One region of the Streptomyces sp. NPDC023838 genome, then DNA from elsewhere that is predicted to be linked to it. Evidence: riboswitches for the same ligand, from Rfam matches in the RefSeq annotation. Region 1 holds a riboswitch; each other region holds the start of a gene.
The links. Region 1 has a riboswitch for thiamine pyrophosphate ahead of AB0G17_RS35630 (thiamine ABC transporter substrate-binding protein). Riboswitches for the same ligand answer to the same signal wherever they lie in the genome.
Positions count from the first base shown of each region.

Region 1 (2,960 bases):
AGAACTCACTTTCGTCGCCCCCCGCGGAGCCAAGAAGCCGCCGCGGCACCTCGCCGACCTCTCGCCCGCCGAGCGGAAAGAGGCTGTCGCCGCGATCGGCGAGAAGCCGTTCCGCGCCAAGCAGCTCTCGCAGCACTACTTCGCGCGGTACGCGCACGACCCGGCCCAGTGGACCGACATCCCCGCGGGCGCGCGCGTCCGGCTCCAGGAGGAGCTGCTGCCGGACCTGATGTCGGTGGTGCGGCACATCTCGTGCGACGACGACACCACCCGCAAGACGCTGTGGCGGCTGCACGACGGGACGCTCGTGGAGTCGGTCCTGATGCGCTACCCCGACCGGGTGACGATGTGCATCTCCTCGCAGGCCGGCTGCGGCATGAACTGCCCGTTCTGCGCGACCGGCCAGGCGGGCCTGGACCGCAACCTGTCGACCGCCGAGATCGTGCACCAGATCGTCGACGGCATGCGCGCGCTGCGCGACGGCGAGGTCCCCGGCGGCCCGGCGCGCCTGTCGAACATCGTCTTCATGGGCATGGGCGAGCCGCTCGCCAACTACAAGCGGGTCGTGGGCGCCATCCGCCGCCTCACCGACCCCGAGCCCGACGGGCTGGGCCTGTCCCAGCGCGGCATCACCGTCTCCACCGTCGGCCTGGTCCCCGCCATGCACCGCTTCGCCGACGAGGGCTTCAAGTGCCGCCTCGCCGTGTCGCTGCACGCGCCGGACGACGAGCTGCGCGACACCCTGGTCCCGGTCAACACCCGCTGGAAGGTCCGCGAGGTCCTGGACGCGGCGTGGGAGTACGCGGAGAAGTCGGGCAGGCGCATCTCGATCGAGTACGCGCTGATCCGCGACATCAACGACCAGGCCTGGCGCGGTGACCTGCTCGGCCGCCTCCTCAAGGGCAAGCGCGTCCACGTCAACCTGATCCCGCTGAACCCGACGCCGGGCTCGAAGTGGACCGCCTCGCGCCCCGAGGACGAGAAGGCGTTCGTCGAGGCCATCGCGGCCCACGGAGTGCCGGTCACCGTCCGGGACACCCGTGGCCAGGAGATCGACGGAGCGTGCGGACAGCTCGCCGCGACCGAGAGGTAGTCTGGGCTCGAAATTGCATATTCCGACAGGGGAGCGCCACAGCGCTGAGAGTGCGACACCGTCAGGTCGCAGACCCTCTGAACCTCGCCCAGGTCATTCTGGGTAGGAAGTTCGGTCATCACTCAAGCTGTTGCGCCCTGCTCGCACGACCCGCCGTCGTACGGGCAGGGCCGCGTCTCTTCCTGGTCACACCAGGAGGATCACCACCATGCGCAGTACCAAGAAGATGGCGGCCGGCGCGCTCGCCGCCGCCCTCGGGGTCAGTACGCTCGCCGCGTGCGGCGGCAAGGACGAGGGCGCCAAGTCCGACGGCGGCACCAAGTCCAAGACCGTCACGCTGGTCAGCCACGACTCGTTCGCCGCCTCCGACGCGGTGCTCAAGGAGTTCACCGCGCAGACCGGCTACACCGTCAAGGTCCTCAAGAGCGGCGACGCGGGCGCGGCCCTCAACCAGGAGATCCTCACCAAGGGCTCCCCGCGCGGCGACGTCTTCTTCGGCGTCGACAACACCCTGCTCTCGCGCGCCCTCGACAACGGGATCTTCACCCCGTACGAGGCGAAGGGCCTCGCCGCCGTCCCCGCGGCCGTCCAGCTCGACAAGGGCAAGCACCGGGTCACGCCGATCGACACCGGCGACATCTGCGTCAACTACGACAAGAAGTACTTCGCGGACAAGAAGCTCACCCCGCCGAGCTCCTTCGCCGACCTGATCAAGCCCGAGTACAAGAACCTGCTGGTCACCGAGAACGCGGCGACCTCCTCGCCGGGCCTGGGCTTCCTGCTCGGCAGCGCCGCCCAGTACGGCGACGAGGGCTGGCAGGACTACTGGAAGAAGCTCAAGGACAACGGCGTCAAGGTCGTCGACGGCTGGGAGCAGGCCTACAACCAGGACTTCTCCGGCTCGGCCGGCGGCAAGAAGGCCAAGGGGGAGCGCCCGCTGGTCGTCTCCTACGCCTCCAGCCCGCCCGTCGAGGTCCTGTACGCCAAGCCGCAGCCCACCGAGGCCCCCACCGGGGTCGCCACCGGCACCTGCTTCCGCCAGACCGAGTTCGCGGGGCTCCTCAAGGGCGCCAGGAACGAGGCGGGCGGCAAGGCGCTCCTCGACTTCCTGATCTCCAAGAAGTTCCAGGAGGACATGCCGCTCAACATGTTCGTGAACCCGGTGCTGGGGGACGCCAAGCTGCCCGAGCTGTTCACCAAGTTCGGCGCCACGGTCACCGAGACGCACGACGTCGCTCCGGAGAAGATCTCCAAGAACCGTGAGCAGTGGGTCAAGACGTGGTCCTCGCTCGTGCTGAAGTAAGCCGCACGCCCCGCGCGAAGAAGGCGCGCGCGAACGCGGTGCGGCTCGGCCTGATGGCCCTGCCGCTCGCGTTCTTCGCGCTCTTCTTCGCCTGGCCCGTGGCCGCGATCGTCGGCCGCGGGCTGCGCGTCGACGGCGTCTGGCACCTCGGCCGGATCGGCGAGGTGATCACCGAGCCGGACATCGGGCACGTGCTGTGGTTCACCACCTGGCAGGCGCTCGCCTCCACCGCGCTCACGCTGCTGATCGCGCTCCCCGGCGCGTATGTCTTCGCGCGCTTCGACTTCCCCGGCCGGCACCTGCTGAGGGCCGTCGTCACGGTCCCCTTCGTGCTGCCCACGGTCGTCGTCGGCACCGCCTTCCTCGCGCTGCTCGGCCGGGGCGGGCTGCTGGACGAGCTGTGGGGCGTACGCCTGGACACCACGGTGTGGGCGATCCTGCTGGCGCACGTCTTCTTCAACTACGCCGTCGTCGTACGGACCGTCGGCGGCCTGTGGGCCCAGCTCGACCCGCGCCAGGAGGAGGCCGCCCGGGTCCTCGGCGCCTCACGGTTCGCGGCCTGGC
Region 1 is NZ_JBFAAD010000057.1:2,241-5,200, reverse strand. Features, by position in the region: gene rlmN (23S rRNA (adenine(2503)-C(2))-methyltransferase RlmN) at 1-1,093, shown strand, start outside; TPP riboswitch at 1,111-1,220, shown strand; gene AB0G17_RS35630 (thiamine ABC transporter substrate-binding protein) at 1,302-2,396, shown strand; gene AB0G17_RS35625 (iron ABC transporter permease) at 2,450-2,960, shown strand, end outside.

Region 2 (2,960 bases), on a different contig from region 1:
TGTGTCCGGTGCGGGCGCGGACCGGCGTCGCGGTCCGCGCCCCACCTGTAGGCGATCAGGTCAGACGGCGAGCGCCTGGGCGCGGCGCTTCACCTCCGTGCCGCGATTCTCGCTCAGCGCCTGCGCGGGGGTGCCGGGCAGGGTCGGGTCGGGGGTGAAGAGCCACTCCAGCATCTCCTCGTCGGAGTAGCCGTCGTCCCGCAGGAGCGTGAGGGTGCCGCTGAGGCCCTTCACGACCTTGTCGCCGTCGATGAAGGCGGCGGGCACCTGCAGCGTCCGGTTCTCACCGCGGCGTACGGCGATGAGCTGGCCCTCCTTGACCAGCTGCCGCACCCGCGTCACCTCGACATCGAGCATTTCCGCGATGTCGGGAAGGTGGAGCCAGGCGGGGACGAGTGCATCGGTTTTCGCGTCAATCTCGGTCACGGGACAAGCGTGCCATCCCGGACTGACACTCGGTAGCCGGAGCTCAGCCGACTGCCGCCTTGAGGGGGACGGACGGGTCGGCGGCGCGCACCGGATCCAGCCTCGCACCTGCTTCGATGAGCTTGCGGCCCTGCGCCAGATCGCGCGGTCGGCCGACGGCCAGGAGGGCGACGAGCACGCCGTCGCGCAGCCAGCAGACCGACCAGGCGGCGCCCGCCGGGTCGCCACGCCACAACAGCCGGTCGGCGCCGCCGTGGTGGCCCGCGTACTGCACGAACCTGCCGAACTGCTCGGACCAGAAGTACGGCACCGGGTCGTACGGCCGCACCGCCTCGCCCACGATGTCCGCCGCCACCGTGCGCGGCCCCTGCAGCGCGTTGTCCCAGTGGTGGATGAGCAGCCGCTCTCCGTACCTTCCCGAAGGGAAGGAGGCGCAGTCCCCGACGGCGTAGACGTCCGGCAGCGAGGTGCGCAGCCGGTCGTCCGCCGTGACCGCGCCCTCCGCGCCCCGCTCGATGCCGGTGCCCGCCAGCCAGTCCGTGGTGGGCCGGGCGCCGATGCCCACGACGACCGCGTCGGCCGGGAGGCGGCGGCCGTCGGCCAGGACGACGGCTCCCGGCTCGACGGCCGCCACGCGCGCGTGGGTGAGCAGTTCGGCGCCGCTCTCCGCGTACCAGCCGGCCATCGGCTCGGTGACCTCGGCGGGCAGCGCGCCCGCCAGCGGCCGGTCGGCGGCCTCCACGACGGTGACCGCGCAGCCCGCCTCGCGCGCGGCCGTGGCGAACTCGGCCCCGATCCAGCCCGCCCCGACGACCACGACGCGGCGCTGGGCGCTCAGGACCGCGCGCAGCCGCCCGGCGTCCTCCAGGGTGCGCAGCAGATGGACGTCGGGCATGTCCTCGATGCCGGGCAGGGTGATCGGCTCGGCGCCGGAGGCGATGACCAGCGCGTCGTACGGGACGGGCCCGGACGCGGTGTCGATCTCGTGCTCACGCGCGCGTAGGTCCGTGACGGTCTCGCCCAGGCGCAGGTCGACGCCCAGGCCTTCGAAGTCCACCTCGAAGGCCGAGCCCTCGGCCTTGCCGAGCAGCACCGCCTTGGAGAGCGGGGGGCGGTCGTACGGCTGGTGGGGCTCGGCGCCGATGAGGGTGATCCGGCCCGGGAAGCCCTGTTCGCGCAGGGCCACCGCGGTCTGGACCCCGGCCATGCCCGCGCCGACGACCACCACGTGCCGCTGTTCCGAATGCGTCTGGTTTTCGCTCACCCGATCACCTTAGACACCTGACAGTTCGTCAGGAATCTGGTCAGGCGTTAGCCTGACGCACGTACAAGCACTCGCGGGAGCCCGGACGCACCGGGCTGAGAGGGAGGCTGCAGCGGCCTCCGACCGTACGAACCTGATCCGGGTCATGCCGGCGAAGGGAGGGGCTGGACGCCCATGCATTCATCCCGAAACGGGGTAATTCCCCACGGGTCGGACGTACTGGTGGTGGGGGGCGGCATCATCGGCCTCGTCACAGCCTGGCGGGCGGCGCAGCGGGGCTTGCGCACCGCGCTCGCCGACCCCGAACCCGGCGGCGGCGCCGCCCAGGTCGCGGCGGGCATGCTCGCCGCCGTCACCGAACTCCACTACGGCGAGGAGACCCTCCTCGGCCTCAACCTGGCCTCCGCCCGGCGCTACCCGGACTTCGTGGCCGAGCTGGAGCAGGCGAGCGGCCTCGGCACCGGCTACCGCGCCTGCGGCACGCTGGCGGTCGCCCTGGACGCCGACGACCGCGCCCATCTGCGCGACCTGCACGCCCTCCAGCAGCGCTCGGGGCTCGACTCCCAGTGGCTCACCGGGCGCGAGTGCCGCCGCCTGGAGCCGATGCTGGCACCCGGGGTGCGCGGCGGTCTGCGGGTCGACGGCGACCACCAGATCGACCCGCGCCGCCTCACCAGAGCCCTGCTGACGGCGTGCGAGCGGGCCGGGGTGGTCTTCCACCGCGGCTGGGCCGAGCGGCTCTCGGTGGTGCGCGAGCGGGCCACCGGGGCCGTCCTGGCCGACGGCACCGAGCTCACCGCCGACCAGGTCGTCCTCGCGGGCGGCAGCCTCAGCGGCTGGCTCGCCGGGGTCCCGGACGAGCTGCGGCCGCCGGTGCGCCCGGTCAAGGGCCAGGTGCTGCGGCTGACCGTGCCGCCCGCGTACGCGCCGTTCCTGTCCCGCACCGTCCGCGCGGTGGTCCGCGGCAGCCACGTCTACCTGGTGCCGCGCGCGGACGGCGAACTCGTCGTCGGCGCCACCAGCGAGGAACTGGGCTGGGACACCACGGTCACCGCGGGCGGCGTCTACGAGCTGCTGCGCGACGCGCACGAACTGGTGCCCGGCATCACCGAACTGCCGCTGACCGAGACCCGCGCCGGGCTGCGCCCCGGCTCCCCCGACAACGCACCGCTGCTCGGCCCGACCGCCCTGCCCGGCCTGCACCTGGCCACCGGCCACTACCGCAACGGGGTGCTGCTCACCCCCGTCACCGGCGACGCGCTGGCGCACG
Region 2 is NZ_JBFAAD010000055.1:28,500-31,459, reverse strand. Features, by position in the region: gene AB0G17_RS35465 (Rv2175c family DNA-binding protein) at 61-426, opposite strand; gene AB0G17_RS35460 (FAD-dependent oxidoreductase) at 470-1,690, opposite strand; TPP riboswitch at 1,754-1,867, shown strand; gene thiO (glycine oxidase ThiO) at 1,865-2,960, shown strand, end outside.
Region 2: another riboswitch for thiamine pyrophosphate. It lies ahead of thiO (glycine oxidase ThiO); the one in region 1 lies ahead of AB0G17_RS35630 (thiamine ABC transporter substrate-binding protein).

Region 3 (2,960 bases), on a different contig from region 1:
CCGGCGGCTGGGCGGTCGGCCGAGACCACCAGCGCCGCCAGGGCGGTGGTCACCGGCACCGAGGCCACCAGGCCGATCGAGCCCACCAGCGTCCGGACGATCTCCTCGGCGACCAGCTCGCTGTTGGCCACCGTCCCCACGCTGCTCTGTGCGATCGAGAACAGCAGCAACAGCGGGAGCGCCGCGCCCGCGTACGCCAGGACCAGGGTGTTGACCACCGACGCGATGTGGTCGCGGCCGATCCGGATGCCCGCCCGGTACAGCCCGCGCGGGCCCATCGTCGGGTTGGCCTCGTGGAGCTCCCAGACCGCCGACGTCTGGGTGACCGTCACATCGTCGAGCACACCGAGCGATCCGATGATCACGCCGGCCAGCAGCAGGCCGGACATGTCGATGTTCGGGTAGAGCCCGTGGATCAGGCCGGTGTTGTCGTCGGTGTTGCCGGTCAGCGAGGCCCAGCCGATGAAGAGCGACCCGAGCAGCCCGATCAGGACGAGTGAGACCAGCGTGCCGAGCACGGCGACCGAGGTGCGCGCCGACAAGCCGTGGCACATGTACAGCGCGATCAGCATGATCGCGCTCGACCCGACCACCGCGACCAGCAGCGGATTCGAGCCCTGGAGGATCGCGGGAAGGATGAAGAGCGTCAGCACGGCGAACGACACGACCAACGCGACGAGCGCCATCACCCCGCGCAGCCGCCCGACGACCACGACCGCGAGCGCGAAGATGCCCGCGAGCAGCGCCATCGGGAGCCGCCGGTTCACATCGGTCACCGAATACTGCAGGTCGTGCGGGGCGTCGGGGGCGTACGCGACGATCACGCCCTGCCCCTTGTGCAGTTGGCGCGGGGCATCCGGCTGGACGATCTCCGTGAACGTGCGGCCCTTCTCCTTGCCGCTGGTGACCTCGATGGTCGCCTTGGCGCACTGGCCCTGCTGGGAGCGCTTGGCCTCCTGGCCCTCGGGAGTCGAGGTGTCGCCGGTCGGCGGGGTCTGGCCGGCGTTGACCGTCTTGCAGTCGACCTTCTGGAGGGCGACCACCTTCGCCTGCTGGGTCTGGCGGTCGAAGCCGACCCCGGTGCGCTGGTGCGAGGGCGTCCCGCCGGGCCACAGGACGGCCAGGCCGACCACGACCGCCACCGAGAACGGGATCAGCACGGCGGCGATCACCTTGCGCAGGTGCTTCGAGACGGGCGCCGCGGGGCCGTGGCTGTGGGTGTGTCCATGGCCCTGGCCGTGCGGGTGTCCGTGGGCGTCTTCGGGGGGCTGCTCTGCTGACGTCACCGCCCGATCATCGCAAGAACGGCGGGGGCCCTCTGTTCAGCGCGCTGGAAATGGCGCTAGCGTGGTGACACCTTTGCACACGCGGGAGCTCGGAGCACCGGGCTGAGAGGGCGCTGAAAGCCGTACGAACCGTACGGAAGCGGCTGCGCCGACCGCCGAACCTGTTACCGGGTAATGCCGGCGTAGGGAGTAGGTCTCATGACCATTCAGGACGCACGCACGCCTGCCTCGAACCAGAACGAGGCCGGGAAGTCCATCGGCTGGCACAAGGGATACGTCGAGGGCTCGCGTCCCGACCTCCGGGTGCCGGTCCGCCAGGTGCACCTCACCAACGGCAAGGACGTCACGCTGTACGACACGTCCGGGCCGTACACGGACCCGAACATCGAGACGGACGTCCGCCGGGGACTCGCCCCGCTCCGGGAGAACTGGATCATCGCGCGCGGCGACACCGAGGAGTACGCGGGCCGCCCCGTCCGCCCCGAGGACGACGGCATCAAGCACACTTCGCCGCGCGGCGGCCTGAAGAACCTCGACGCGGTGTTCCCGGGCCGCCCGCGCCAGCCGCGCCGGGGCCGTGACGGCCAGGCCGTCACCCAGCTCGCCTACGCCCGCCGGGGCGAGATCACCCCGGAGATGGAGTACGTCGCGATCCGCGAGAACGTCTCCCCCGAGGTCGTGCGCGAGGAGATCGCGGCCGGGCGCGCCGTGCTGCCCGCCAACGTCAACCACCCCGAGATCGAGCCGATGATCATTGGCAAGCGGTTCCTGGTGAAGGTCAACGCCAACATCGGCAACTCCGCCGTCACCTCCTCCATCGAGGAGGAGGTCGACAAGATGACCTGGGCCACCCGCTGGGGCGCCGACACGGTCATGGACCTCTCCACCGGCCGCAACATCCACACCACCCGTGAGTGGGTGCTGCGCAACTCCCCCGTCCCGATCGGCACCGTGCCGCTCTACCAGGCGCTGGAGAAGGTCGACGGCCGCGCCGAGGAGCTGACCTGGGACATCTACAAGGACACGGTCATCGAGCAGGCCGAGCAGGGCGTCGACTACATGACGGTCCACGCGGGGGTGCTCCTGCGGTACGTGCCGCTCACCGCCCGCCGCAAGACCGGCATCGTCTCCCGCGGTGGCTCGATCATGGCCGCCTGGTGCCTCGCGCACCACAAGGAGTCGTTCCTGTACGAGAACTTCGAGGAGCTCTGCGAGATCCTCGCGGCGTACGACGTGACGTACTCCCTGGGTGACGGCCTGCGCCCGGGTTCGATCGCGGACGCCAACGACGAGGCGCAGTTCGCCGAGCTGCGCACCCTCGGTGAGCTCAACACGATCGCCAAGCGCCACAACGTCCAGACGATGATCGAGGGCCCGGGGCACGTCCCGATGCACAAGATCAAGGAGAACATCGACCTCCAGCAGGAGATCTGCGAGGAGGCGCCGTTCTACACGCTCGGCCCGCTGACGACCGACGTCGCCCCGGCGTACGACCACATCACCTCCGGCATCGGCGCGGCGATGATCGCCTGGTGGGGCACGGCGATGCTCTGCTACGTCACGCCCAAGGAGCACCTGGGTCTGCCGAACCGCGACGACGTGAAGACGGGCGTCATCACGTACAAGATCGCGGCTCACGCGGCGGACCTCGCCAAGGGGCACCCGGGCGCCCAG
Region 3 is NZ_JBFAAD010000003.1:206,482-209,441, reverse strand. Features, by position in the region: gene AB0G17_RS05225 (YibE/F family protein) at 1-1,286, opposite strand, end outside; TPP riboswitch at 1,358-1,492, shown strand; gene thiC (phosphomethylpyrimidine synthase ThiC) at 1,485-2,960, shown strand, end outside.
Region 3: another riboswitch for thiamine pyrophosphate. It lies ahead of thiC (phosphomethylpyrimidine synthase ThiC); the one in region 1 lies ahead of AB0G17_RS35630 (thiamine ABC transporter substrate-binding protein).